3 regions of the Bradyrhizobium sp. LB14.3 genome follow, and region 3 is predicted to be linked to each of the others. Evidence: predicted binding sites of a transcription regulator. Region 3 holds the regulator's gene; each other region holds the start of a gene.
What was found. The regulator LexA, encoded in region 3, represses DNA repair genes until DNA is damaged. The targets are predictions, from matches to a motif close to TGTTCNNNNTGTGTTCNG.

Region 1 (9,609 bases), on a different contig from region 3:
TCCTGCGTCGACGAGGTCGTCGCCACCAGCAATGCGCCGAGCGCGACGAAGAACGGCGAGCGCGCGGGGTCGGTCAGCGCCAGCAGCAGGATCGCGACGATCAGCAGCGATTGCGAGAACAGCAGCCAGCCGCGCCGCCGCCCGAACGCGCGCGTGAACAGCGGCACGTGCAGCGCGTCCACCAGCGGCGCCCACAGGAATTTCAGCGTGTAGGGCGTGCCGACCAGCGCAAACAGCCCGATGGTTTTGAGATCGACGCCAGATTCCCGCATCCACACCAGCAGCGTCGAGCCCGACAGCGCCAGCGGCAGCCCGGACGAGAAGCCGAGGAACAGCACGATCAGCACCCGCGGTTGCAGGTAAACGGCAAGGCTGTCACGCCAGGAGGAGGGCGCGTCAGCGGTGGCGGAAGAGGTCGCGTCGGGTGCGGTCATGGGAGGGTGTTAGCAGATTCTGGCGGCCACAAGCGAGGTGTCGTCGCCCGGCTTGACCGGGCGATCCAGTATTCCAGAGGCAGGAGTTATGGGGGACCTGCTATCTCCGGATAAAGATCATTCCAGTCCGGATTGTCTTTCTCGATCAGCGCGATCTTCCATGCTCGCTTCCATTTCTTGAGTCGCTTCTCGCGCCTGATCGCGTTCTCGGGATCATCGAACTGCTCGAAGTAGACGAGCCTGACGACGTCGTACTGCTCTGTGAAGCTCTCAATCAGCTTTGATTTGTGTTCCGCTACCCGGCGGATGAGATCATTGGTCACGCCGATATAGAGGGTGCCGCCGATCTTGCTAGCGAGTATGTAGACGTAGTAGCTGCGCGTTCCCATTTGGCGTCTCTGGAATACTGGGTCGCCCGGTCAAGCCGGACGACGACAGCCGAGATTGTGGCGGCAGTCTCGAACAGGTCACTCCCCCGCCTGGAGAGTCCTTGGGAACAGCTCCGGCGCGCCGGTCGCCACCAGATGCGGGCCTTCGGGTGCGTCGGTCTTGCTGAAATCGAGCTCCTCGATCCGCCCCGCGCGCTTCTCGATCTTGTCGGCGGAGATCAGCACCTGCCGCACGTCCTCGTTCGCGTCGGCAAAGTGCTTCTGCAATTTCACCACGCGATCCCTGAGGCGGCCGAGGTCGTCGCCGAGCTTGATCACTTCGGTGCGGATCTGGTCGGCGGCATCGCGCATGCGCGCGTCCTTCATGATCTGCTGCATCACCTGAATCGCCAGCATCAGCAGCGAGGGCGACACCAGCACGACACGGGCGCGATAGGCCTTCTGGATCACGTCGTCGAAGCCGTCATGGATCTCGGCGTAGACCGATTCCGACGGCACGAACATCAACGCCATTTCCTGGGTCTCGCCGGCGACGAGGTATTTCTCGGCGATGTCGCTGACATGCTTCATCACGTCGCTGCGCAGCCGCTGCGTGGCGACGCGCCGTTCCTCGTCGGTGCGGGCATCGTGCAGCGCAGTCATTGCTTCCAGCGGGAATTTCGCGTCAATGCAGAGCGGACGCTGGTCGGGCAGGAACACGACGCAGTCGGGCCGCTTGCCGGTCGACAGCGTGAACTGGAACTCGTAGGCCCCCTTCGGCAGACCGTCCTGAACGATCGCCTCCATCCGCGCCTGACCGAAGGCGCCGCGCGACTGCTTGTTGGCGAGCACGTCGCGCAAGGATGTCACCTGCGTGGTGAGGTCGGTGAGGTTCTTGTGCGCGCTGTCGATGATGCCGAGCCGCTCGTGCAGGGCGCGCAGGCTATCCATGGTGTTGCGCGTGGTGTTTTCCATCGATTGGCCGACGCGGTGGGTCACCGAATCCAGCCGTTCGTTGACCGCGCGCGCCATGTCGGCCTGGCGGCCGGCGAGCGTCTGGGTCATGGCATCGACCCGGCCCGAAGCCTCGCCCTGGGCGTGCAGCACTTGGCTCAGGCGCTCCTCGAGCTCGTCGGCGCGGATGGCGTTGGCCATCGCAAGTTCCGCGCCGCGCCGTCCAGAGCGCGCGATCACGACGGCGATCGCCACCATCAGGATGAGGACGAGCGCGCCGAAGCCGATCAGCGCGTCCACGGTGCGCACCGGCCAGTCGCCGAGCATGAAAATGATCTCGTTCATGCCCCTGCTTCTAACCGATTCGCTTCGCGGCACGAACGAATAGCGAACATTTATGGTAAATGCCCCGTTAATTTTTACGGTTAACGAAACCTGAAGTTTTATGGTTAGCGGAAGGTTAACGGGGTTCCGGGCCGGATTGACCGCATCGGGCGCGCGGCTTAAATCGCGGCCATGGCCCTCAGAGAAATCATCATCCTGCCCGACAAGCAGCTGCGTCTGGTCTCCAAGCCGATCGAGAAGGTCACGCCGGAGATCCGCAAGCTTGCCGACGACATGTTCGAGACCATGTACGACGCGCCCGGCATCGGGCTTGCGGCGATCCAGATCGCGCAGCCGTTGCGGCTGATTACCATGGACCTTGCCAAGCCCGACCAGGACGGCGAGACCAAGCTCGAGCCGCGCGTCTTCATCAATCCGGAAATCATCGCCTCCTCCGAGGAGCTGTCGGTCTACGAGGAAGGCTGCCTGTCGATCCCCGAATATTACGAGGAGGTCGAACGTCCCGCGAAAGTGCGCGTGCGCTTCACCGATCTCGACGGCAAGGTGCACGAGGAGGACGCCGCAGGCATCTACGCCACCTGCATCCAGCACGAGATCGACCATCTCAACGGCGTGCTGTTCGTCGATTACCTGTCAAAACTCAAGCGCGACCGCGTGATCAAGAAGTTCGAGAAGGCCGCCAAGCGCGCGGAGTGAGGTTTAGTGCTGCCTCGTACTCCCCTGCACTCCCTCCCCCCTTGTGGGGGAGGGCGGGGGAGAGGGGTAGCCCAGGCGGAAGTCTGTCCATGATCCGAATCAAATGCGTGCCGCGAAAGCTCAAACCGAGAGAGCGCGTCGTGTGGCACCCCTCTCCCTAGCCCTCCCCCACAAGGGGGGAGGGAACGTACCGAGTGCTTGTCATGCCCCTCCGCCTGATCTTCATGGGCACGCCCGATTTCTCCGTGCCGACGCTGCTCGAGCTCGTCGCGCATGGCCACGACATCGCGGCCGTGTATACGCGCGCGCCGAAGCCCGGCGGCCGGCGCGGCCTGCAATTGCAGTTGACCCCGGTGGAAGAGGCCGCACGAAAACTCGGCGTTCCCGTGCTGACGCCGAAGACGTTGAAAACCGAGGGGGCGCTGGCAGAATTTCGTGCCTTCGACGCCGATGCGGCCGTCGTCGTCGCCTATGGCATGATCCTGCCGCAGGCGATCCTCGATGCGCCAAAGCTCGGCTGCTACAATCTGCATGCTTCGCTGTTGCCACGCTGGCGCGGTGCTGCTCCCATCAACCGCGCGATCATGGCCGGCGATGCCGAGAGCGGCGTGATGGTCATGAAGATGGATGTCGGCCTCGACACCGGCGACGTCGCCATGGCCGAGCGCCTTGCAATCACTGACACCATGACTGCGGTCGATCTGCACGACCGCCTGTCCCGGCTCGGCGCCGATCTGATGGTGCGCGCCATGGCCGCGCTCGCCCGCGGCGGGCTTCAGCTCAAGCAGCAGAGCGAGGACGGCGTCACCTATGCGGCCAAGATCGACAAGGCCGAAGCGCGGATCGACTGGACCAGGCCGGCGCGCGAGGTGCTGCGCCACATCCACGGCTTGTCGCCGTTCCCCGGCGCCTGGGCCGAGCTCACCGGGGTGAGCGAGAACGCGCGCGTAAAAATCCTGCGCTGTGAATTGGCGAAGGGTTCGGGTAGGCCGGGCGAGGTGCTCGACGATCACCTCACCATTGCCTGCGGCGATGGCGCAATCCGCCTTATCGAGCTCCAGCGCGAAGGCAAGGCGCGCATGCAGGCCGCGGACTTCCTGCGCGGCTTGCCGCTGAAGCCGCCGATGCGGCTGGCCTGATGCCACGCTACAGGCTCACCATCGAATATGACGGCGCGCCGTTCTTCGGCTGGCAGGTGCAGGAGACGCTGCCGTCGGTGCAGGGCGCGTTGGAGGCTGCCGTCAAGGCGATGACCGGCGCGGATGCGCGCGTGCACGGCGCCGGACGCACCGATGCCGGCGTGCATGCGCGAGGCCAGGTCGCGCATGTCGATATCGACAAGGAGTTTCCGCAGGGCCGTTTTCGCGACGGCTTGAATGCGCATCTGCGCCCGCATCCGGTCGCGGTGCTCGAGGCGGAGATCGTGCCTGATACCTTCGAGGCGCGCTTCTCGGCCGTGAAGCGTCACTACCGCTACCGCATCGTCAACACCCGCGCCAATCTCGCGCTCGATGCCGGCCACGCCTGGCGCGTGCCGCGCCGGCTCGATGCCGACGCAATGCACGCGGCGGCGCAGCGCCTGCTCGGCAAGCACGATTTCACGACGTTTCGCGACACTGAGTGCCAGGCCAAATCGCCGGAGAAGACGCTCGACCAGCTTGACGTAGAGCGCAACGGCCGCGAGCTGACGGTGATCACCTCGGCGCGCTCGTTCCTGCACAGCCAGGTGCGCTCGATGGTGGGGTCGCTGGTGTGGGTCGGCGAGGGACGCTGGACCGCCGACGATCTCTCCGCAGCGCTCGCCGCGCGCAACCGCGCCGCCTGCGGCATCGTCGCCCCGCCGGACGGGCTGTATCTGATGAAGGTGGATTACTGAGAGGAGGGCGTTTGCTGTCTCCCCGGGCATGACGGCGGAGTGAGTAGCTGGCAGCAGAGCCTACCCAAAATACCTTGCCAAAATCCCGCGATACACCTGCGTGAGCTTCTCCAGATCAACCACCGGCACGCGCTCGTCGATCTGGTGCATGGTCTGGCCGACCAGGCCGAACTCGATCACCGGGCAGTAGCTGGAGATGAAGCGCGCATCCGAGGTGCCGCCCGAGGTCGACAGCTCCGGCTTGCGGCCCGTCACGTCCTCGATCGCGGACACCGCGAGTTCGGTGAACGGGCCGGGCTTGGTTACGAACACATTCGAGTTCGAGGGATCCCAGACGATGCGGGCGCGAATGCGGTTGCCGCAGGCTTTTGTCAGCCGCGTCTCGACCAGCTCGCGCAGGCTCGCCTGGCTATGGTTGTCGTTGTAGCGGATGTTGAATTTTGCGCGAGCCTGGCCGGGGATGACGTTGCTGGCGGTGTTGCCGACGTCCACCGAGGTGAATTCGAGGTTGGAGGCCTGGAACTGCGCGCTGCCATGGTCGAGCGGCTCGTCGGAGATCGCGACGATCAATCGCGAAATGTCCGGCACCGGATTCGCCGCTCGGTGCGGATAGGCGACATGGCCCTGCATGCCGTCGACGTAAAGCGTTCCGGATTGCGAGCCGCGGCGGCCGACCTTGATGGTGTCGCCGAGCGTCTCGACATTGGAGGGCTCGCCAAGCACGCAATGATCGAATTTCTCGCCGCGCTCGGCCGCCCACTTCAACAGCTTGATGGTGCCGTTGATGGAGACGTCTTCCTCGTCGCCGGTGATCAGGAACGAGATCGAGCCCTTTCCGTCTGCGCGCGGCTTATCGTCGTTCGCGGCGAGATGCTCCAGCACGGCTGCCACCGAGCAGGCGATGCCGCCCTTCATGTCGACCGCGCCGCGGCCGTGCAGAAAGCCGTCCTTCACCTCGCCGGAGAATGCGCCGACGCTCCAGGCGCTCTCGTCGCCCGGCGGCACCACGTCGGTGTGGCCGGCGAAGGTGATGTGCGGCGCGTCAGTGCCGATCCGCGCATAGAGATTGTCGACGTCGGCCGTGCCGGGCTCGCTGAAGGTGACGCGGTGGCACGTGAAGCCGGCCGCAGTGAGAGCTTTTTCGAGCACGCCCAGCGCACCGGCATCGGCCGGAGTTACCGAGGGGCAGCGGATGAGATCGCGGGCAATCGAGAGAGCATCGGTCATGCGCCCCGCTTAACATGCATGCCGCCGGGCGGGCTAGCGCTCGGCGGGACAAATTCGATCTCGCCCTGCTGGTCCCAGCCCTTTGCAGGAGCAGAGGCGGTCGTCGAAGCGGAAGAGCTACCAGGTCCAGTCCATGCCAAAGGCTCCGGGCGGGAGAGGTCGCCCGGATGTTGGTGCCGATGGAAGGAAGGAGGGTTCGATGCAGCCAGCAGCCGGGCCGTCGCCCTTCGAGGGCCGCTGAAGGAGCGGCCGCCTCACGGTGACGGTGAGGGAGATTTAATCCCGCAGCAGCTCGTTGATGCTGGTCTTCGAGCGTGTGCGCTCGTCGACGCGCTTGACGATGACGGCGCAGGCGGTGCTCGGGCCGATCTGGCCGTTCTTCATGGGCTTGCCGGGCAGCGCGCCGGGAACGACGACCGAATATTCCGGCACCTCGCCGATGAAAATCTCGCCGGTCTCGCGGTCGACGATCTTGGTCGAGGCGCCCAGGAATACGCCCATCGACAGCACCGCGCCCTTGCGCACGATCACGCCCTCCGCGACTTCGCTGCGCGCGCCGATGAAGCAATCGTCCTCGATGATGACGGGTTCGGCCTGCAGCGGCTCGAGCACACCGCCGATGCCGACGCCGCCGGAGATGTGCACACGCTTGCCGATCTGCGCGCAGGAGCCGACGGTCGACCAGGTGTCGATCATGGTCGACTCATCGACATAGGCGCCGAGATTGACAAAGGACGGCATCAACACGACGTTGCGGGCGATGAAGGCCGAGCGGCGCACGATCGAGCCGGGGACGGCGCGGAAACCGGCGTCGCGAAAGCGGTTCTCGCCCCAGCCGTCGAACTTCGAGGGCACCTTGTCCCACCAGGTCGCCTTGCCCGGGCCGCCGGGAATGGCACCCATGTCGTTGAGGCGGAACGAGAGCAGCACCGCCTTCTTCAGCCATTGATTGACCTTCCACTTGCCGTCGGTGCCGCGCTCGGCAACGCGGGCCTCACCCTTGTCCAGAATCTCCAGCGCCTGATCCACGGCCTCGCGCACCTCGCCCCTGGTCGAGGTCGAGACGCCGTCGCGCGCCTCGAAGGCGCCGTTGATGGTGGATTCGAGGGCTTGGAGGGACATCGGCATTTCCTCTAGGGAATGGGAATTTTGATGGATTGGGGCGCTTTTTCGGGATTTGGGGGACGGAGTCAAGCTTGGTTCGCTGTCATCACCCGCCTTGCGCGCAAATGCGCGCTGGAGCGGGTGATCCAGTACGCCGCGGCGGTCGTGATGAATCGAGACGGCGGCGATGACCGGATACCCGCCTTCGCCGGGTATGACGGCTCACCTGGGATGAGGCAACCTGCCTAAAAACCCCGCCAGATCATCCGTGACGTGGTCGACATGGGCGGCGTCCCGGCCTTCCAGCTCCCAGTCCTCGCGCACCACCTCCCTGGTGCCGTCAGGCACCACCAGCACCGTCGTCATGCCGAGCTCGTGCGGGACGGTGAGGTTGCGGGCGAGGTCCTCGAACATGGCCGACCGTATCGGGTCGACCGAATGGTCCAAGAGAAATTTCCGGTAGGTCTGCGGCGCCGGCTTCGGCTCGAATTCGGCCGCGATGATGTCGAACACGCCATCGAAATGCGCAGCAAAGCCCAGCCGCGCCAGCACCGCATCGACATGGTCGACCGAGCCGTTGGTCAGGATCAGCTTTCGTCCCGACAGTTTTGCGATGGCCTCGCCCAGCGCCGGGTTCGGCTCCAGCGGCGAGTGGTCGATCTTGTGGACGTAGGCGAGATAGTCGTCGGCGCGTACGCCGTGCAGGGTCATCATGCCGCGCATCGTGGTGCCGAAGCGCTGGTAATAATCCTTCTGGATCTTGCGCGCTTCCACCGGCGTCAGGTTCAGCCAGTTGCAAACGAACTCGGTGATCCGAGCATCGACCTGCTGCCACAGATTGACGTGGTGCGGATACAGCGTGTTGTCGAGGTCGAACACCCAGGTGTCGACATGGGCGAAGGCGCGGGGTGGGGTCATCACAGCTTTCTCAATCACGGCATCGCAAACCGCAGCGTCTTGCCGCCGCTTGACATGTCTACCGCGCCGAAACCCGTCGCCGCGAAACCGCGTGCGCCGCAATCGGTCTGCTCGTGGGTCTCGAACTTGGTTTCGCGCGTGCAAAGTTGCTTGTCGCCGCCCCAGTTCAGCGGCTTGTCCTTCAGCTTGACGACGCGGTTGTCGGCGTCGATGGCCTCGGCGAAGCTGAAGATCTGCCTGGGCTGGCCGGCCACGTCAGGGTGCAGGCAGGTCTTGGGATCGATGCGATACCAGCCGCGGCTCGTCACCGACTTGCCGTCGTCGGTGGCGACCGCTGCCATCACCTTGTGCGGGGTGTCGTTGCACCAGGTGAGGCCGGTCGGAGACGGCGTCTGCACCGCATCGACCATGGTCTTGAAGAGGTTCGGCGACGACACGATGTCCGACGACAATCCGCGACTCTTCAGAAAAGCGGCCAGCGCGCCTTGCGTCTTCGGCCCGTCGACGCCATCGATCGGCGCGGCATCGTAGCCTGCAATCACCAAAAGCCGCTGGATGGCGGCAAGGCGGGCCTGCTCGTCGTCATATTCGGAATCCTCCGCGAGATAGGCGACGAGATTGCCGTCCGCGCCTTGCGTCGGCGTGATCTGCGTGAAGGCGGCCTGGGTCTGGCCGCTGCGGCACTGCCGCGCGGCCGCGATGACGAAATTGTCCTGCGCGACGCACAGCGTGTCGCTGCCGTTCTGCGGGATCGGGGATGCGCCGTAGACGCCGAGCGCGCGGGCGTTGAGCAGGATGCGGTCGGCGGAGAGTGTGCCCTGCACCACCACGCGACAGGTGGCGGGATCGATCCTGAACCAGCCGCGCGTGGCGGTCGCCGCCTTGTCGTCGATGCCGATCGCGGCCTCGACGACATAGGACATGCGGTTGCAGATCTTGAGGTCGGCGAAGGCCGGCGCGGAGGAGAAGACAAACGAGATGGCTGCGGCAGGGAGCGTCATCAGGAAGCGCGTGAGAGTGGAGCGGCGCGGTGGCTGAACTCTCCGCTCGACCATGACGGCGTCTCTCGGTTTCTCATCTCTCACTTGTGGATCAGCGTTCCGGTGCCCGTGTTGGTGAAGAGTTCGAGCAGTACCGCGTGCTGCATCTTGCCGTCGATGATGACGACGCCCTCGACACCCTGTTCGAGCGCGTAGATGCAGGTCTCGACCTTCGGGATCATGCCGCCGGAAATGGTGCCGTCGGCGATTAGCTTTCGCGCGTCCTTGACCGAGAGCTGCGGGATCAGCTTCTTCGACTTGTTGAGCACGCCGGGTACGTCGGTAAGCAGCAGCAGCCGCTTTGCCTTCAGCGCGCCGGCCACGGCGCCTGCAAAAGTGTCGGCGTTGACGTTCAGCGTCTGGCCCTCTTTCGAGGTCGCGAGCGGTGCCAGCACCGGGATCAGCTCGTAGCCGATCAGCTGGTTGAGCAGCGTGAGGTCGACTTTCTCGGGGTCGCCGACGAAGCCGAGATCGACCGCCTTCTCGATGTGCGAGTCCGGATCGATGATGGTGCGCGTCGTCTTCGACGCCTTCACCATGTTGGCGTCCTTGCCTGACAGGCCCACGGCTTTGCCGCCGGCTTCGTTGATGTAGCCGACGATCTGCTTGTTGACGGAGCCGGCCAGCACCATCTCGACGATCTCGAT
Region 2 (9,609 bases), on a different contig from region 3:
CGCTCGACCGCGCGATGATTCCGCTGGGATCGTGCACCATGAAGCTGAACGCGACCACCGAGATGATGCCGCTGACCTGGCCGGAATTCGGCTCGTTGCATCCCTTCGCCCCGCGCGAGCAGGCACGCGGCTATCACGCGCTGTTCGCGCGGCTGGAGAAGTGGTTGTGCGACATCACCGGCTATGACGCGATCTCGCTGCAGCCGAATTCGGGCGCGCAAGGAGAATATGCCGGGCTGCTCGCGATCCGCGGCTATCACGCCGCGCGCGGCGAGACGCACCGCAAGATCTGCCTGATCCCCTCCTCCGCCCACGGCACCAACCCGGCTTCCGCTGCGATGGTTGGCATGGACGTGGTGGTGGTCGCCTGCGAAAAGAATGGCGACGTCGACGTCAATGATCTCAGGGGCAAGGCGGAGAAGCACTCCAACGACCTCGCTGCGGTCATGATTACCTATCCCTCGACGCATGGTGTGTTCGAGGAGCACATTCGCGAGATTTGCGACATCGTGCATGGCCATGGCGGCCAGGTCTATCTCGACGGCGCCAACCTCAACGCGCAGGTCGGCTTGTCCCGGCCCGGCGATTACGGCGCCGACGTCAGCCATCTCAACCTGCACAAGACCTTCTGCATCCCGCATGGCGGCGGCGGCCCGGGCATGGGCCCGATCGGCGTGAAGGCGCATCTCGCGCCGTTCCTGCCAGGTCATCCGGCGGCGAATGGGGATGCGCCGGTCGGCCCGGTCTCGGCCGCGCCGTTCGGCTCGGCTTCGATCCTCACCATCTCCTACATCTACATCCTGATGATGGGCGGCGAAGGCCTCAAGCGCGCCACCGAGATCGCGATCCTCAACGCCAACTATGTCGCCGCGCGCCTCGATGCGCATTTCCCGGTGCTCTACAAGAACGAGAAGGGCCGCGTCGCGCATGAGTGCATCGTCGATCCCCGCGCGCTGAAGACGACGTCCGGCGTCACCGTCGACGACATCGCAAAACGCCTGATCGACTATGGCTTCCACGCGCCCACCATGAGCTTCCCGGTGCCGGGCACGCTGATGATCGAACCGACCGAATCGGAATCCAAGGCCGAGCTGGACCGCTTCTGCGACGCGATGATCGCGATCCGGAAGGAGATCGCCGAGGTCGAGGCCGGCCGCTTCAAGATCGAGGCATCGCCGCTCCGTCACGCCCCGCACACCGTGCACGACATCGCCGACGACGATTGGAATCGCGCCTACACTCGTGCCGAGGGCTGCTTCCCCGCGGGCACCTCGCGCACCGACAAATATTGGAGCCCGGTCGGGCGCGTCGACAACGTCTATGGCGACCGCAACCTGGTGTGCTCGTGCCCGCCGGTGAGCGATTACGCGGAAGCGGCGGAGTAGGACCCCGACGGAGGTTTCGTAGGGTGGGTTAGCGGGCGGCTGCGCGAAGGCGCAGACCGCCGGCGTAACCCACCGCTTTAGCTTCCGCGGCGACAAAGATGGTGGATTACGCCTTCGGCTAATCCACCCTACAGCAATGATTTACGGCGCAATCAGCAATCGGGTTTCGCGATCCCACCGCCAGAGCCGTTCGTTGGTCAATTCAGTCCCGCCCCACCAACGCTTGATCGGGTTGTGGCGCCACAAGTCATCTTCTCGGGCGACAAGGGAACGTCCGAGTTCAGTTAGCGTGACCCTCCACTCGCTCCTGCCGAAGTAGCGATCCTCATTGTCGAACGCCGGATCGCCCAACAGAACGGGCGGCGCCGAATGTTCCGCCAATGCGATCAAGGCATCGCTCGCCTCACCCTCTTCGAACACATCGCGATACCACCTCGCTTCGGAGATGTATTTTGGGTCGGTGTGCCCTTCATTCACACAGCCCAGCATATCCATCTCGCTGGCACCGAGCCCCGTCACCTTGTCCGGAAGCTCTTCAAGCAGCGCAATGAGCGCCGATCGAAGTCTCGGAAAGATCATCAGATCCGTCATCAGCAGATCGAAACAGGATTTTGGCGTTTCAGCCCGATAGGCGCGCCAGGCGCGGCTTGCCATCACCAAATGATCGTCGGCGACCTCGAAGGCCGGCAACTTCCATTTTGCGACGGACTCCGCAGCATAGTCCGCAACACTGTCATCCGTATGCACCAGGCTCAGCTTCGTCGTGATCTCCTTGTAAGGGCGAAGCAGGTCGAGCAACCAGACAAGCACGAGCTGATCGTTGGGCTGAGGATCGATCCACACTTCGATCGAGTCGAACTTCGCACAGAGCTCTAAGAAACCGATATCGCGCGTGCCGAAACCTTCCAGCCAGTCTCGACAAACCTCGTCGAGCCAGTGATCGCCTGGATTGCAGTGCTTTGCCGACCGCCGCTCCAGCTCCATCAAAAGCTGCTCTGCGGAGGGCAATTGGCCGAAGACGAAGCGCATGCAGAAGCCGAGCGCGATATTCGCCAATTTGGTCTGCCGAAGCGTAGCTGCCGCAAGATGGTTCGTAGTCAGGATCAGATGTGACACAGTGGCCTCGCGATTAACAAGCAATACCAAAACACCTCGAGCAGCACGCACGCATCAGACAGGAGAAAGCAATGCCCGGCTGTCGCGATCCCAACGCCAGAGCCGATCGCTGGTCAGGTGGGTGCCGCCCCACCAGCGACTGATCGGGTTATGGCGGCAGAAATCCTCTTCTCCCGCCAGCACCGCTTTCCCGAGGTCAGTGAGCGACAAGCGGGATTGCTTGTACCGCGCGTGACGGGAGGGATCGACATGCATGTCCAGCGAGAACGGTCCCTCCTCCAACCCCGATATGGCCGGCACCGGACAACGTGCGAGACCATCAAGCAGCGTGCCGACCTCCCAGTAATCGAAAACGCGCCGCTCGTTGCGCTTCTGATCACCCGGAAAAACTTCAAACGGCTGTACCTCGCCCGGTGCGATTAACTCTAGAATCCGCGTTTCCGTAGCTCCAAGACCAGTTGTGACGCTCGGAAGCTCTTCCAGCAGGCCAATTGCGGACTGCTCCAGCTGCGGAAGCAGGCTTAGATCCGTTTTGAGGAGGTCGACCCAAGCCCGCGGCGTCGGGGAACGATAAGCCCGCCATGCACGGCCGGCCAGTTCAACGTGACCTTGCGAAGGATTAATAGTCCGCGGATTTTGCTCCGCAAGTCGCTCCGGATCAACATCACCAGCGGCAACGTCCAGCTGACGTATCACGAATCTGGAAACCGCCACTCTCTCGCCGCCACAATGGTCGAGGAGCCAGAGCAGAAGCAATTGTGCGTTTGGGTTTGGCTCTATCCACAGCTCGGCCGAGTCGCATTCGAACAACAGCTCGATCAATCCCCGCCCCTTCACTCCTGACTTCTCGAGGCGCCAAGCCGGCGTGTCATCCAGCCAATGAAGGCCGGGTGGCTGTGTCGTACGCGGCGCAAAGAACGTTTCAAGCTCTGCGCCGGATAGCGGCGCACCCCAGACAAGCCGACGATTGACCGCGAGCACGAGATCGCCCAGGCCGGCCTGTTCGAGGGCGCCGGCAGCGGAAGAGTCTGTTGTCAGCACAAGCCGCGTCATGCTCGGGGCCTCAAGGCTTGGTTAAAACAGAGCCGTAACGCCACAGCCGGTCGTTGGTCAGCCGCGTGCCGCCCCACCAGCGGTCGATCGGATTGTGGCGACTGAAATCTTCCTTGCCTGCAAGAACTGCCTCGCCAAACTCCGTCAGCGACAACCGGCTGCGTAGATATGCGGCGTGCCGATCTCTGTGATTCTCGCGATCGATCGTGCGCAGCTCGTCGTCCAATCCGGCCACTGCAGGACTGGGGCCAAGCGCTAGCCCGTCGAGCAACCGGCCTAACTCAGTCTCTCCAAACACGAACGTCCGCCGGAGCGAACGCAGGTGAAACAACGCATTCGTGTTTGCAAACCCTCCGGCAAGCATCTCCAAGAATCGCATCTCGGTCGCACCGAGTCCCGTCGAAGGCGACGGGAGTTCTGCCAAGAGATCGAGCAAGGCCGGGCGCAGCATCAACAACGCACTGAGATCTTGATGAACGAGATCGACGCAAGCCTCAGGGGTCGCTGCGCGGTAGGCTGACCACGCCAACTTGGCAGTCTCGAACTCTCGGGCCGTGATACGCGCGACATGAATGTGCGGCTCGGACGCGGCGAGATCCTCACCGCTTTCTATCATCAGATCGGATGCCACAAGTCGAAGTCTAAGCTTTCGCACCAGCGAGGAGCAGGAGCTGAGGTAGTCCAGCAAGCAGACGAGCTGCAATTGATCCCTGGGAGCTGGATCGAACCAAAGTTCGATCACGTCATATGGCTCGCAAAAGTCCGCAAGGGACAAGCCTTTGCGGTCCTTGATGCCCTTGGGCCACAGGATGCCCCAATCAGACCAATGATCACCTGGCCCGAGATTCGCCGAACGCGCCGCGAAATAGGCTGCGAGCTTCCCGGGCGAGGGAAGCGGTCCCCACTCAAAGTGAAACGAAGATGAAATGACAAGCTCCGCCAACCCCGATCGTGCGAGCCCGCTTCCGGACGAACTGGTCAAGATCAGACGCTTCATCGCACCACCTGATCAATGCAACGCAAAACGAAACGGGCACTGACGACGTCGGCAACTCAACGTCTTCAGCGCCCGCTCCTCGCGAAAAACTCTAGGCTTGACGCTTACTCGTCCGCCGGCTCGTCGCCGTCGGCATCGCGCTCGGGGCTGCCGGCGAGAATCTGCTCGGCGATCAGGCCGGAGTTCTGGCGGATCGAGGTTTCGATCTTGGCGGTGATATCGGGGTTGGCCTTCAAGAACGCTTTCGAATTCTCGCGGCCCTGGCCAAGACGCTGGCTGTCATAGGAGAACCATGCGCCAGATTTTTCGACGATGCCGGCCTTGACGCCGAGATCGAGGATCTCGCCCATCTTGGAGACGCCTTCGCCATACATGATGTCGAACTCGACCTGCTTGAAAGGCGGCGCCAGCTTGTTCTTTACCACCTTGACTCGCGTGGTGTTGCCGACCACCTCGTCACGCTCCTTGATCGCGCCGATGCGGCGAATGTCCAAACGGATGGAGGCGTAGAACTTCAGCGCGTTGCCGCCGGTGGTGGTTTCCGGCGAACCGTACATCACGCCGATCTTCATCCGGATCTGGTTGATGAAAATGACCATGGTGTTGGACTTGTTGATGGACGCGGTCAGCTTGCGCAGCGCCTGGCTCATCAGGCGGGCCTGCAGACCCGGCAACGCATCGCCCATCTCGCCCTCGAGCTCGGCTTTCGGTACCAGCGCCGCGACCGAATCGATCACCAGCACATCCACCGCACCCGAGCGCACCAGCGTGTCGCAGATTTCCAGCGCCTGCTCGCCGGTGTCCGGCTGGGAGATCAGGAGCTCGTCGATGTTGACGCCGAGCTTGCGCGCATAGACAGGGTCGAGCGCGTGTTCGGCGTCGATGAAGGCGCAGATGCCACCCTTCTTCTGCCCTTCCGCCACCGTGTGCAGCGCCAGCGTGGTCTTGCCCGAGGATTCCGGCCCGTAGATTTCCACGACGCGCCCCTTCGGCAGGCCGCCGATCCCGAGCGCAATATCAAGCCCCAGCGAGCCCGAGGAGATCGCTTCGACATCCATCGAGCGGTCGTTCTTGCCGAGCTTCATCACCGAGCCCTTGCCGAACTGCCGCTCGATCTGGGAAAGCGCGGCGGCCAGGGCTTTACTCTTGTCCATGGAGGATCCTTCGACGATACGCAGCGCGGTGGTGGACATCGGGTCGTGCTCCTTATGACGAGGATTCGCGTGAGGGACAAACGATTGGCGAGGCGGTTCGTCGATAAAGGCAGTGTACCCTATTTGTTCTAGGTTCGCAATATGTTCTTTTGCGGATTTGGGCAGATATATACCCTTTGAACATGTACTCTAGATCAGGTACATATTCGCCTGCCACAACTAGCCCTAGAGTCGGTTCGGGGTGTGATGCAGGTCCATGGCTGAAGCAGAAAAGCCGTCTAACAAAACACGACCAAGCGTCGGCGCTGGACTCACAATCGTGAGTACATTGGCGCCAACGCTTGGGATCGTGCTGCCTGTCTGGTTCCGATGGCTGCTATTTGTCATCGGCGTGATATTGATGCTCTCGCCATTTTTTCAGGCAGCATTCAACCGCGCACGCAAGATGGGTATGGAACCGGTTCACCTTCAGATAATCGGCCTCGTCGGGATAGTGCTTTTTGCTGCCCTGTCAGTCGGGGGGCTTATCTGGCAGTCCCAGGTGACGCCATCCCCTGATCCGAGAGTGGGCCACCTTCAATCTCAGCTTGAGATACTAACTAGGGAGTCTGCGGAGAAGCAGACCGCGGCGGCCTTAGACCTTACCAAGACAAAGCAGGCGCTTGAGGAAAAGACGCGAGAATTAGAAGGCGCGAAAGCGCAGGCTACGGCAGCAACTGCTACCGCGCCGAAACCAAAGGCAGACAGCGCAGTCATCGTTCTGAGCAAGCCACCTGACGAATCCTCACTCCTAGTGCCGGGACGGTTTTACTCGACGGCTGAGAAGGAACGGATTGTCGATACGATGAATCTGATTCAGCAGCGATTCAATTCTGTCCGAAGGGTGATGTACGACGCGGAGAAGATTGCATCAAACCCCGGGCAAAACGAGGAAATTGACAGATCCATAAACAAACTACGGGCCGTTTACGTGGGGGTAGAGGAAGTGAGCAATGATCTCGAAAAGGTTAGAAACGAGAGCCATAGCTACCCTGTAGATTTTGCCGTCCTCTTGGCGGCAAAGCCGGTCTATTACGATGAATTTCAGCGTGCAATTTCTGACTACTCCAACGCGCTCATTGTGTATCGGCGCTTCTTGACCGACACAGGAGAAAACAGGGGCACGCTGGCGCAAAATTTGGATTCATCAAAGAGGCACCTTTCGCGGGCTAAATTTTCCTTAGAAAAATGGCTAGGAGAATGTGACGAGCAAATGCGCGGTGCGAGGAGGCTATTGGAGAAATGAAAAAAACCGATACCGAAAAGCGCTTCGATCAACTTTTGCAGGCGATGGTCACTCAACACGTACCCGGGGAAACGCCTGCAAAAGAAGCTCGAACATCAAAGCGGGCTGCTTCCGCAGGTTATGGCGATACTCGAACTCGCGAAGGTAAAGCTGCAAGTGCTTCTTCGAAACCCAAACGTAAGTCCCGTTGATCCCGCGCTTCACCTGAGACCAGAACGACTCGATTGAGTTGGTGTGTACGTCGCCGCGCACGTATTCCTTAGCTGAGTGATCGACGGCTTCGTGATCGTACCCGTACTTTTCTTTGAGCAGCTTGAAGTTTGACGCCTCATCCGTATGGATGCGAGAGCCTTCCTTCACGAACCGCACGACATGCGGGACAATGTGAGCCTTGGTGCGAGCCTGCACGACGCGCGTAACGACGTCGCCGCCACGCTCAACGATGCCCATGACAATAGCCTTGTCATCCTTGCCTTGCTTGTCCTTACCGCCAATGAACGTCTCATCCACTTCGACCGCCTTGCCGGGGCCACCCATCGGCGCGTCGCCATCGACGTAGCCCATGTAGAGGCGGATCAGATGGCACATGCGCCATGCCGTCTTGTAGGTCACGCCTAGCTGGCGCTCCACTTCCTTCGCGGCGACGCCGTTCCGCGTCTCGCAGAACAGGAACATGACGTAGAACCAATCGCGGAGGCTGGTGCGGGTCTTTTCGAAGGGCGTGCCAGCAGTCGGATAGACCTGATAGCCGCAGTGCTCGCATTCGAACGAGCGGCGGGCTTTGACGCGGTAATAAGTCGCCTCTTTCTGGCACTTGAAGCAGGTGAACCGCTCCCCGAACCGGGTCCGCATCAGGTGCGTCAGGCAGCTATCTTCGTCGGGGAAACGCTTCTGAAACTCGCGAATTTTGCTCGGCTTCTGGGCCATGTGGATCGCCTCCCCGCAGTATATATGTACTGTAACCGGGAATGTTCTACATGTCCAGAGGGTATATATCCGGATTTGGGTACTGGCCTGTTTCGACCCCTGGCGGCCCAGTTTGAAAAGGTCCCGTGGCCTGTTTTGAAAACGAGCAATTTTTCCTATCGCAACTCTCTCCGCTTTCCTGATTGTTCGCCCATACGAGAGAGAGGCGATTTCCCTCGGATTGTATGTATGATCTGCCGGATTGAATGGGGGAGACGTAATGAACAAGTGGTTGGTTTTGTGGATTGCTGCTTCAATCGGGATTGTCACGGCGCATCCTGCTCAAGCAATGTCATGCTCAGACTACAAAAATATCTGCCTGTCTAAGGGCTCAAAGAAGTGCGAGGGGGCTTGGAAGCAATGTATGCGGACCGGCACATACATTGGTCCGGATAGCGGAACAAATCACGGGCAAGCTGATAAGCGATAGTCGAAGGAAGAGCCGCCTCAGTGGGCGGCCTCTTTCGTTCCATCGTAATTCCGGCGTCCCTCCTCGACCAAAGCTGACGCACATCAAAGACAGATGACCTGCGTGCCGTCAGAATTCCGTAATCCTGCAGCACCGAACCTTTTTGCGGTCTGCGGCCTTCTTCCGGGACACGGGACCGCAACTCCGGGGACCTCAGTCATGACGGAAAACGCGCACGACGATGCGACCAGGCGCAATCCCCTGCTGGAGGCGGCACGGGAGGAAATGATCAAGTTCGAGCGCAAGGAAAACGAGTTTCGCAAGAAGGACCGCGAAGAGCGGGCCGCCGAGCTCCGTTTGCCGCTGGACGCGATCAGGGTTCATTAATCCGCACAGGACAGGCTTCGGCGCTGACGAAAGGACACGCTGCCGGACGCGGCAGGCGGTGGCGGTGCCCGCCGCCCGGTCCGCACCGGAGACAATGCCCGCCGGGAGCGGCCGCCTGTTCATCGCAAAGGACCGGCACGGGAGTCGGGATTCGTATATCCCGGTGGCGAATCCGAGCACGATATGGTATCTGGATACTACCAGTAAGCCATTGATTGAACGGCGACATTTCCCAGAGAGCTACTGTGCATGGGGTTGTTTTCGATTTTTTGGAAAGGCGCGCATGCGCCTTTTACCACCGAAGCGCAATTTGGATCGGGCCGGCCGCCGTCTCACGGCATGCCTGCACCACCCCTACAGCAGAACCAGCAACCCGATGCCGATCACCAGCACCACGAATCCAGCCGCCGTCGCGGCGGCGAATGACCGCTCTACGTTGTCCATGATGCCACCCCGTTGCCGGCGCGCCACGTTTCCCCCATGGCCGCACCGTCGGTGCGAAATCTCGCCCGCCCTTGTGTTCTGAGTTGTGCGAACGGATGTCGAAATTGGGACGTGTGCGGGGCCAGTCTGCGGCCTCGACTTTCGCCGCCACTGTCAGGCGCGCGCAAGCCTGCTCTCCTGGTCTGGGCCTCCATACCGAGACGACGACCCCGCTCTCCCCGCGCGGGGTTTTCTGTTTGCCGGGCACGAGCGAACGCAGCGGGCCGGATCCGATTCGCGTCATTGTCAGGCTGTCGTAAGCTGAGCCGGCTAGGCTCATCTGGCTATGGTGTTGCAGCCCAGCACCTCAGCCTCCAATAACCTTCTGCCCCGCTTGGCTCTCCCCAAGCGGGGTTTTTTCATGCCGGCCGGCC
Region 3 (9,609 bases):
CTCCTCCCTGAGCTATCTGCACCGCTTCCCGTTCGACAAGATCAAGATCGACCGCTGCTTCGTCAACGACATCGCCGGCCCCGACGGCTCCGCCAGCATCGTGCAGGCCGTCGTCAATCTCGCGGCCGCTCGCCGCATGACCACCACGGCCGAGGGCGTCGAGACCGAGGAGCAGCAGCGGCTGCTTCGCGCGCTCGGCTGCTCCGAGATGCAAGGCTATCTGTTCAGCGCCGCGAAGCCTGCCGACAAGGTGCTGGAGCTGTTCGCGCTCCATCGCAGCCGGCTCGCCCAGCGCGGTGGAAACGAGAGCCGACGCCGCGAAGCGGGCTAGAAACATCGACGGACAGCCAATTGGCGCGAGCGACCGCTTGGAATTCAAGACCATTTGGTCTATATATCGGAGATGCGCCGCCAAAGCCCAGTGCAGTTGCCCCGTGGCCGTCCCCGAAGTTTCGACACGGAAGCCGCTGTCGAACAGGCGATGGGCGTGTTCTGGTCGCGCGGCTATCACGCCACGGCGCTACCAGACCTGCTTCGAGCGACGAAGCTATCGCGTGGCAGCCTCTACGCCGCTTTCGGGGACAAGCACTCGCTGTTCTTGCGTTCACTTGATCGCTACGTCGCCGATGCCGTGACGCGGATGGACGTCGAACTCGACCCCCGCAGAGAGCCGGTCGACGGCCTGCGGGCCTACCTTGCCGGCTACGTTGAGCGAACGAGCGGTGCCAATGGTCGGCGCGGATGCCTGCTGGTGGCCACGGCCATGGAACTGGCCGGCCGTGACGCTGAAGTTGATCGCCGCATCGGGAGCTTTTTCAAGGCCATGGAGGCCAAGCTGGCTGATGCCCTGTCCCGCGCCAAGGCGGCGGGCAAATTGGCCGATGGCGTCGAGCCTTCCAGTGCCGCCCGAATTCTCGTCTGTTTCCTTTGGGGGCTACGCGTGGTCGCCAAAACGGCACCGACACGGATCACGTCGCAAGCCGCCGTTGACGCTCTTCTCGACCGCTTCATTAGGAAACAACCCATTTAGGTAAACAACCCATGGACGCCTCCGCTATTGGCGCGTCGATATCTAGACTGATCGGTCTTGAAAGGAAGAATGCCATGTCTGCCATCCAGATCGTCTGTGCGGTGGCCGTCCCCTTGCTCTGGGGTTATCAGTTCGTCGCCATCAAGGTAGGCGTTACGGAGTTTCCGCCTCTCTTCTTCCTCGCACTGCGCTTCCTGGCCATCGCGCTGTTGCTCGTTCCGTTCGTCAAACGGCCCACGCGTGCACAGTTCGGCCCCATCGTAGCTATTTCGATTTTCCTCGGTGGGCTGAACTTCGGGCTCTTCTATGTTGGCCTTGGGCTCGGCTCGGGAAGCATGTCGGCCGTCGCATATCAACTCGCGCCGCCCTTCACCGTCCTGTTGGCGTGGCCGCTGCTCGCGGAGAGGCCGTCTCTCACCACGTCCGCCGGAGTGGTGCTTGCATTTGTCGGCGTGGTCGTATTGGCGGCGGAGCCCGGCCTGTCGGCAAACGCGCTTCCCCTGCTGCTCGTGGTCGGGGCAGCCTTCGCATTCGCCATGTCCAACGTCTTGACGAAGCGCTACGGCCCTTTTGATCCCCTGATGTTGATGGGGTGGTCCTCGCTGCTCACGGTGCCGCAGGTCATGTTGATGTCGTTGCTCCTTGAACACGGACAACTCGCGAGCCTTGTCACGGCGGATGGACATGGTTGGCTGGCACTCGCCTACACGATTTTCATCGGAGGAATTGTCGGGTTTGGACTCTGGTTCTGGCTGATCGGGCGTTGCTCGATGGGTCGCGTCGCCCCTTTCGGTCTGCTACTTCCGGTGTTCGCCCTGATGTCGAGCGTGTTGTTTCTTGGCGAACACATGACCTCAAAGTTGATCATCGGCGGGCTGCTCGCGATGTCCGGCGTTGCCATGACGCAGTTGAGACCGAGCGCTTGACCGATGTGAACCTGGAGGTCGCGTCGTTGCAGCGTCCCAAACGAATTCGCCCGGGAGCGGTCATCCACTCCCGGGCGATCGATGTCTGGAATCGCGAGACTTAGTTCGGCACCGCAGCCTTCGGCGCAGGCTTGGCCGCGACAGCATTCGCGGTTTGGCCGTGCAGGAAGTCATAGGCCGTATGTAGCGCCTTGTCGTCCTTCTCTTCCGGCGGAACATAGGACTGTGATCCGGTCTGCTCCGTGCCATCGGCCGCCTGAAGATGGCCGCGCATCTGGGACTCCGCCATGGTGTCCATCCGGCCCTTCAGCTCAGGCGGCACGTCCTGGAGGATCTCGATGTCGGGCGCGATGCCCTGGGCCTGAATCGAGCGGCCCGACGGCGTGTAGTAGCGCGCCGTGGTCAGCGCCAGCGCACCATTGCGGGCACCGAGCGGAATGATGGTCTGCACCGAGCCTTTGCCGAACGAGCGCGTGCCGATGATGGTCGCGCGCTTGTGGTCATGCAGCGCGCCGGCCACGATCTCGGAGGCCGAAGCCGAGCCGCCGTTGACCAGAACCACGAGCGGCTTGCCCTTGGTGAGGTCGCCGCCGTGCGCGGTAAAGCGCTGAGTCTCTTCCGCATTGCGGCCGCGGGTCGAGACGACCTCGCCGCGCTGCAGAAACGCGCTCGACACCGACACGGCCTGGTCGAGCAATCCGCCCGGATTGTTGCGCAGGTCCATCACGTAGCCCACGAGCTTCTCCTGCGGGATGTCCTTGGAGATCGACGCGATTGCCTTCTTCAGGCCGTCGGTGGTCTGCTCGTTGAACGAGGAGACGCGGATATAGCCGATATCGCCGTTCTCGACGTGGAAGCGGACGGGGCGTACATGGATGATCTCGCGCTTGATCGCGACGTCGAGCGGGGCGTCGGCCCCCTTGCGCACGATCGTGAGCTTTGTCTGGGTGTCGACCGGGCCCTTCATCTTGTTGACGGCCTGCTCGAGTGTCATGCCCTGCACGGCATCGCCGTCGATCTTGCTGATGAGGTCGCCCGACATGATGCCGGCCTTGGACGCCGGCGTGTCGTCGATCGGCGAGACGACCTTGACGAGGCCCTCCTCCATCGTGACCTCGATGCCGAGCCCGCCGAACTCGCCGGAGGTGGTCTCCTGCATCTCGGTCCAGGCCTTGTCGTTCATGTAGCGCGAATGCGGATCGAGCGCGGTCACCATGCCGGTGATCGCGCCTTCGATCAGCTTGGCATTGTCGGGTTTCTCGACATAGCTCGCCTTCACCCGCTCGAATACTTCGCCGAACAAATTGAGCTGGGAATAGGCGTCATTCGCGCTCGCTGCCGCCCGTGCTGCCCATACGCCGCCGTGCGGACTGGCTACCAAAAGGGTCAGACACGCTCCGGTGAGCGCGCCCAAGGGGAACAGCAGGGTTTTCCGCATGGATAGACAGGCCTTTTTGCTTTGGGCTTCGGCGGCGCCATGCAAATGGCGATCCAGCCCGCTGTTCACAATACCATTCTGGTTTCTTCAAGGCCGAGATACCACGCCGGCGGCTAGACCGTAAAAAATCCCTTCGCCCGAGCCTAAACTTTTGGCAACGTTCCGAAACCGTTTCGCGCAAGACGGGAATCGGTCCGCCGGCCCACGCCTCGCAGCTATGCGATTTTAGGATGGTTTTGGAGGGCCGGACACGATAGGCGATGACAATAAGAGTTCAAATTCTCGGGAGGACAACAATGAATGACGCGCCCCGCACCCGGCCGGAGAGGAACGTCGAACTCGGCGCCAGCGCCGAGCCGTTCCAGAACCTGCACGAATTCATCCGCAAGGCGCGTGCCAACCTGAACCAGAACGCCTGGGACTACATCGTCGGCGCCGCCGAGACCGAGACCACGATGCGTCGCAACCGCATGGCGCTGGACGAAATCGCCTTCCGCCCGCGCGTGCTGCGCGATGTCAGCAAGGTCGTCGGCTCGGTCGAGCAATTCGGCCGCAAGATGCGCCTGCCGGTGGTGCTCGCCCCCGTCGGCGCGCTCGAAATCTTCGATCCGGATGGCGCGGCGAGCGTGGCACGCGCCTGCGGCACTTTCGGTGCGGCGCACATGCTGAGTTCGGTGTCCGAGCCCGGCCTCGAGAAGACCGCCGAGGCCGCACCTGGCGCGCTGCGCCTCTACCAGCTCTATGTGCGCGGCGACGATGCCTTCGTCGCCGACGTTGTCAGCCGGGCCGAGAAGAACGCTTATGCCGCCTTCTGCCTGACCGTCGATACCGCCCATTACAGCCGTCGCGAGCGTGACATCGCCAAGCGGTACGTTCGCGAGAGCCGCCTGCGCGCCACCGGCGGCGATTTCCAGAAGGGCCTGGAGTGGCGGACGGTGAAGATGATCAAGGACAAGTTCAAGATCCCGCTGATCCTCAAGGGCATCGCGACGCCAGAGGACGCGCTGATCGCGATCGATCACGGCGTCGAGTGGATCTACGTTTCCAACCATGGCGGCCGTCAGCTCGATCACGGTCGCGGCGCCATGCACGTGCTGCCCGAGATCGTCGATGCCGTGAAGGGCCGCGCCAAAATCATGGTCGATGGCGGTGTCTGTCGCGGCACCGACATCGTCAAGGCGATCGCGGCGGGCGCCGACCTCGTCGGCATCGGCCGGCTGCAATGCTGGGCACTGGCGGCGGCCGGCGAAGCCGGCGTGGCGCGCATGCTGGAGCTGCTCGAGGACGAAGTGCTGCGTTGCCTCGGCTTGCTGGGTGCGACTTCGTTCGCCGAGGTCGACAAATCCTGCCTCCATGCAGCGACCGCAACCAACGCGCCGAGCGTGTTCAGCGCGTTTCCGCTGTTCGACCACGAGCCATATCGATACTGAGTGAAAGGACGCTATGACATCGCTCTCTCCCGGCAGCGCGGATGCGCTTCTGTTCGATCTCGGCCGCGTGGTGCTCGATATCGATTTCTCCAAGGCGATCGCCTGCTGGGCGGGACATGCTGGCTGCGAGCCCGATGCCATCGTCGCGCGCTACGTGCGGGACAGCGAAGCCTATCGGCTGCACGAGGTGGGCAAGCTCAGTGACGAGGACTATTTCGCCTCGTTGCGAGATTCGCTCGGAATCGGCATTTCGGACGCGCAGTTCCTGGAAGGCTGGAACGCGATCTTCACCGGCGAAATGCCTGATATCGCCGAGCTGTTGCCGCGGGCAGCGAAGCAGATGCCGCTCTACGTCTTCTCCAATACCAACCGGCCGCACGTGGACTATTTCTCGAAGGAATATGCCGACGTCCTCCGCCATTTCCGCGAGCTGTATTTGTCGTCCAGCATCGGCCTGCGCAAACCGAATGCGGAGGCCTTCGACCACGTCATTGCTGCGATCGGCGTGCCCGCCGAGCGTATCGTGTTCTTCGACGATCTTGCCGAGAACATCAAAGGCGCGCGGGCGCGCGGCATGACGGCGGTGCATGTGATCTCGCCGCGTGACGTCGGGATCGCCCTCAAGGCGCTGGGGATTTGACCGCCCGCCCCAGCACATTGCCAGGCAAGCCGACCTGCCGATCCGGAACAATTTCACCCCGGGGACGAGGAACCAAAACACTTTGTGCATTTTTAGACAGAGTTCCGGGAACGGAATGCCACCCTCCGGACTCTTGAGTCCGTTGGGACTTCTACGGACGGATGCATCATCGTGTTGGGCAAGACCTACCTCACCAAGCAGGCCTCTCTTCTTCTTGAATTCGCCAGGACAACCTCAGACTCGGCCCTTTCCGCCAAGCTCGTGAGCAAGGCCGCCGACCTGAAATCCCAGGCCGATCCGCTTCCCGACAAGGATCAGGGGCCGAAGGCGCCCGACGTAAGTCCCGAGCAGACAGCGACCTGATCGGTGCTGGCCGGGGCGGTCGTCATCTCGTCCCTGCCATGGTCACTCTCCTGCCGATCTGTCTCGTTCCTCGGATCATGCCGCGACGGGCTTGATCTTGCCTTCCAGAACAATGTGAAGCAGCGGGATGACTGTCCCCGCTCAGCTGTTTTTGCCTCTGCGCCCGCGCTCCGCTAGAAGACTTGCGGAACATTCGCCCGAACGTGCCGAGCAGGAGTTTTCGCCGTGGCCTTGATGCCGGTTTCTGACGCGCTTGCCGCGGTGCTGGCGGGTGCAGAGCCGCTGCCCGAAGAGATGGTTGCCATCGACGAAGCCTACCATCGCGTGCTCGCGCGCGACGCCGCGGCCCGGCGCACGCAGCCGCCACAGGCGATGTCGGCGATGGATGGCTACGCGGTGCGTGCGGCCGATGCCGCGACGATCGATTCGAAGCTCACCGTCATCGGCGAGGTCGCGGCAGGTCGGCCGTTCGCGGGAACAGTCGGCGCCGGCGAGGCCGTGCGGATCTTCACCGGCGGCGTCGTTCCCTACGGCGCCGACGCCGTCGTGATCCAGGAGGACACGGTCGCCGACGGCAAGCGCATCACGATCAAGGAAGCCGCGATCGCCGGACGGCACATCCGGCCCGCCGGTGTCGATTTCCGCGACGGCGACGTGCTCCTGCGCAAGGGAAGCCGTCTCACCGAGCGCGACCTCGCGCTTGCGGCCGGGATGAATCACCCGCACCTCTCCGTTTGCCGACGTCCGAAGGTCGCGATCCTCGCCACCGGCGACGAGCTGGTGATGCCGGGCACCACGCCCGGTCACGGCCAGATCGTCTATTCCAACGGCTACGCCCTGCACGCTCTCGCTCGCAGCGAGGGCGCCGAGACCATCGACCTCGGTATTGCCACCGACACGCTGGAGGCCACCACCGTCGGCATTCGACGCGCCCGCGAGAGCGGAGCCGACATCCTGATCACGACCGGCGGCGCATCGGTCGGCGACCACGATCTGGTCCAGCAGGCGCTGAGGGACGAAGGCATAACGATGGCGTTCTGGAAGATCGCGATGCGGCCGGGCAAGCCGATGATGCACGGGCGGCTCGGCGCGATGGAGGTGATCGGCCTGCCGGGCAATCCCGTGTCGTCCTACGTCTGCGCTTTCCTGTTCTTGGTGCCGCTGATTCGCGCTCTCTCGGGCCGTTCAGTGATTCACCATCGCCGCGAGCGCGCCGTGCTCGGCCGCGACGTCGGCGCCAACGACCAGCGGGAAGACTATCTGCGCGCGCATCTGGAGGAGCGCGACGACGGCACGCGCGTTGCCCTTCCCGTCAACCATCAGGACTCTTCGCTGCTTGCGAATCTCGCTGCGGCACAGGTACTTCTCGTGCGCGCACCGTTCGCGCCGAAAGCCGAAGCAGGCACACCTTGCGAGGTGTTGCGGCTCCCCGTGTGAGCGCCCCGACAACGCATGTTCCGCGAACTTCGCTCTGTTCACGGTAAATTAAGCAGTTGCGGAACACATATCGAACATATAGTGTCCGTTCATGATTTGTTTCGAGCGTGTAGCAGCTTATTGCTGAATTCAGCGTCTCGGAATCGAACGACATCAACCGGGAGACTTTGGTCGAGATGTTAACGCGCAAACAATACGAGCTTCTGCGGTTCATCAATGAACGTCTGAAGGAAAGCGGCGTGCCGCCCTCCTTCGACGAGATGAAGGATGCGCTCGACCTGCGCTCGAAGTCGGGCATCCATCGCCTGATCACGGCGCTCGAGGAGCGCGGCTTCATCCGACGCCTGCCCAACCGCGCCCGTGCGATCGAGGTCATCAAATTGCCCGAGCTCCAGGCCGCCGCCGGCAGCCGCCGCGGCTTCACGCCGAGCGTCATTGAGGGCAATCTCGGCAAGGTACGTGCGAGCTCCAGCCTGCCCGCGGACGATGGTGAACGTCCGGTCGCGGTGCCGGTGATGGGCCGGATTGCGGCCGGCACACCGATCGAGGCGTTGCAGACCCGTAGCCACACTATCAGCGTACCGCCTGACATGCTTGGCTCGGGCGAGCACTACGCGCTCGAAGTGCGCGGCGATTCCATGGTCGAGGCCGGCATCCTCGACGGCGACATGGCGCTGATCCAGCGCAACGAGAGCGCCGATACCGGCGACATCGTGGTGGCGCTGATCGACGACGAGGAAGCAACCCTCAAGCGCTTCCGCCGCCGCGGCGCATCGATCGCGCTCGAGCCCGCCAACGGCGCCTATGAGGTGCGCATCCTGCCGCCGAACCGGGTAAAAATTCAGGGCAAGCTGATCGGGCTGTACCGAAAGTACTGAGCCCGTACGGCAGTCACGCAATACCAATTGGAGTGGACGGATTGCCCGCTCCGGCTGGATAGTCATCCTGGTTCTGCACAGATTATCCGGCCGCTTCTCCGGCGGCCCATCCTCGACACGCCGCACCAAGCATCCCAGAGGCTTCGCGGCGTTCCGGTTTGAGGAGACGTCATGCGCAAGGGCATCTCCGGCCGCTGACGTGCGCGACCGAAATGCCCAGGAGCAGGCTTTGTTCCTCGCCGATTCGGGAAAGATAATGTGATCGCGGCGTGCGGAAACCAGCCGCAGATTTGCCCATAACCAAGCAGAGGCTTGTGTGTTTCCACTCTGATAGGGGCCTGCGCCTCGATAAGAGACGCCGGTTGCTATCCCAGCATGAGGAGCACCCGATGTGTGACTACAGCCTGCATGCCATCGCGTCGCGCCCCGCCGAAGTCGGCGAGACGGTCGTCACGACAACCTTCCGCGGCACCTCGACGCGTGGTTTTGCGTCCGCAGCCGATCCGACTGTGGCCGTCTGCCTGCTGCCGGGAACGGAGCTCGCCTTCGCCGACAACATCCGCTACGATAATCGCTGGATCTGGACACGCACGATCAATTCCCGTGTCGGCAAGTTCGGCAAGATCGATCCGCACATTCCCGACCGCCATCATGACGCGATCGAATTCCCCGACGGCAAATACGTGCTGGTGACCCAGCTTGTCGAAGGACAGCGCGCGACCGTGCTGCAACTGCCGGTGACGCTGCCGGCCGGCGAGCGCGAGCACAAGCCGCAGATCATGGCCGACAGGCAGCCGACCATCACGCGCCTGCCGATCGGCTGACACGGTCGCCCTCCGGCCACGGGATCGGAGGCCAGGATTGATTTGCAATCGCCGGCCGTGGCCGGCGAGGTGGTGTGGTTTGCGTCCAGCGAATCCGATCGGATGCACCAGCCCACTGCATCTCTCCGCACGATCCAATTAATCGTCGGCTTGCAAATCGATTTCCGCCGGCGTTGCGTCCTTGCTGCGTGGCGGGATCTTTTTCGGCGCAAGACTGCCGTCGAAATCACCTTCGCCTGCGCCGGCCGGCAACCAGGGACGGCTCGTGCCTCTTTCCCTCACCGCCTGAACTGCAAAGCCGTCACCACGCTGCGTCAGCGCCAGCGCGCTCTGGCTCGCGAGCCGCCGTCGATCGACCACCATCGCGGCGCAATCGGGCGGCGCGGGACGTGCCGTCACCACCAGCGCGGCGCGGTTGCAATCGTCCGCCAGCGCGTCGATGCGCAGTGCCAGCGCGACCAGCCGCCCATCGGCGAGCGGCGTCACGCAGCCGGATTCATCGCAAGACACGCCGGCCGCCAGCGAGGTGCTGGCGGCATCGCGCGGATCGGCGTCGGCAGCCAACCACTCCTTGAGCAAAAAGCTATCCTTGCTCGTCTTGATCAGGTGAAGATGTCCGTCCTTGCCCCGCACCGCGACGCTC

Region 1: a site for LexA is predicted at 2,133-2,150, ahead of ABIB00_RS10770 (DNA recombination protein RmuC). Genes of this name have one in related genera too.
Region 2: a site for LexA is predicted at 5,819-5,836, ahead of recA (recombinase RecA). Genes of this name have one in related genera too.

What each region holds. Positions count from the first base shown of each region.
Region 1 covers NZ_JBEPQT010000004.1:141,258-150,866, forward strand. Annotated here, with positions in the region: gene ABIB00_RS10760 (AmpG family muropeptide MFS transporter) at 1-434, opposite strand, end outside; gene ABIB00_RS10765 (GIY-YIG nuclease family protein) at 521-823, opposite strand; gene ABIB00_RS10770 (DNA recombination protein RmuC) at 902-2,101, opposite strand; gene def (peptide deformylase) at 2,273-2,797, shown strand; gene fmt (methionyl-tRNA formyltransferase) at 3,001-3,936, shown strand; gene truA (tRNA pseudouridine(38-40) synthase TruA) at 3,936-4,673, shown strand; gene dapE (succinyl-diaminopimelate desuccinylase) at 4,734-5,900, opposite strand; gene dapD (2,3,4,5-tetrahydropyridine-2,6-dicarboxylate N-succinyltransferase) at 6,177-7,022, opposite strand; gene ABIB00_RS10805 (pyrimidine 5'-nucleotidase) at 7,227-7,922, opposite strand; gene ABIB00_RS10810 (DUF1036 domain-containing protein) at 7,937-8,923, opposite strand; gene argB (acetylglutamate kinase) at 9,004-9,609, opposite strand, start outside.
Region 2 covers NZ_JBEPQT010000003.1:58,559-68,167, reverse strand. Annotated here, with positions in the region: gene gcvP (aminomethyl-transferring glycine dehydrogenase) at 1-1,385, shown strand, start outside; gene ABIB00_RS07520 (hypothetical protein) at 1,527-2,501, opposite strand; gene ABIB00_RS07515 (hypothetical protein) at 2,556-3,554, opposite strand; gene ABIB00_RS07510 (hypothetical protein) at 3,565-4,551, opposite strand; gene recA (recombinase RecA) at 4,656-5,744, opposite strand; gene ABIB00_RS07500 (hypothetical protein) at 5,962-6,990, shown strand; gene ABIB00_RS07495 (IS1595 family transposase) at 7,039-7,917, opposite strand; gene ABIB00_RS07490 (hypothetical protein) at 8,585-8,752, shown strand; gene ABIB00_RS07485 (DUF2798 domain-containing protein) at 9,595-9,609, opposite strand, start outside.
Region 3 covers NZ_JBEPQT010000018.1:125,742-135,350, forward strand. Annotated here, with positions in the region: gene ABIB00_RS27585 (bifunctional diguanylate cyclase/phosphodiesterase) at 1-331, shown strand, start outside; gene ABIB00_RS27590 (TetR/AcrR family transcriptional regulator) at 482-1,030, shown strand; gene ABIB00_RS27595 (DMT family transporter) at 1,105-1,956, shown strand; gene ABIB00_RS27600 (S41 family peptidase) at 2,057-3,394, opposite strand; gene ABIB00_RS27605 (alpha-hydroxy acid oxidase) at 3,691-4,824, shown strand; gene ABIB00_RS27610 (HAD family hydrolase) at 4,838-5,464, shown strand; gene ABIB00_RS27615 (hypothetical protein) at 5,636-5,827, shown strand; gene ABIB00_RS27620 (molybdopterin molybdotransferase MoeA) at 6,053-7,264, shown strand; gene lexA (transcriptional repressor LexA) at 7,441-8,142, shown strand; gene ABIB00_RS27630 (hypothetical protein) at 8,532-8,966, shown strand; gene ABIB00_RS27635 (ComEC/Rec2 family competence protein) at 9,105-9,609, opposite strand, start outside.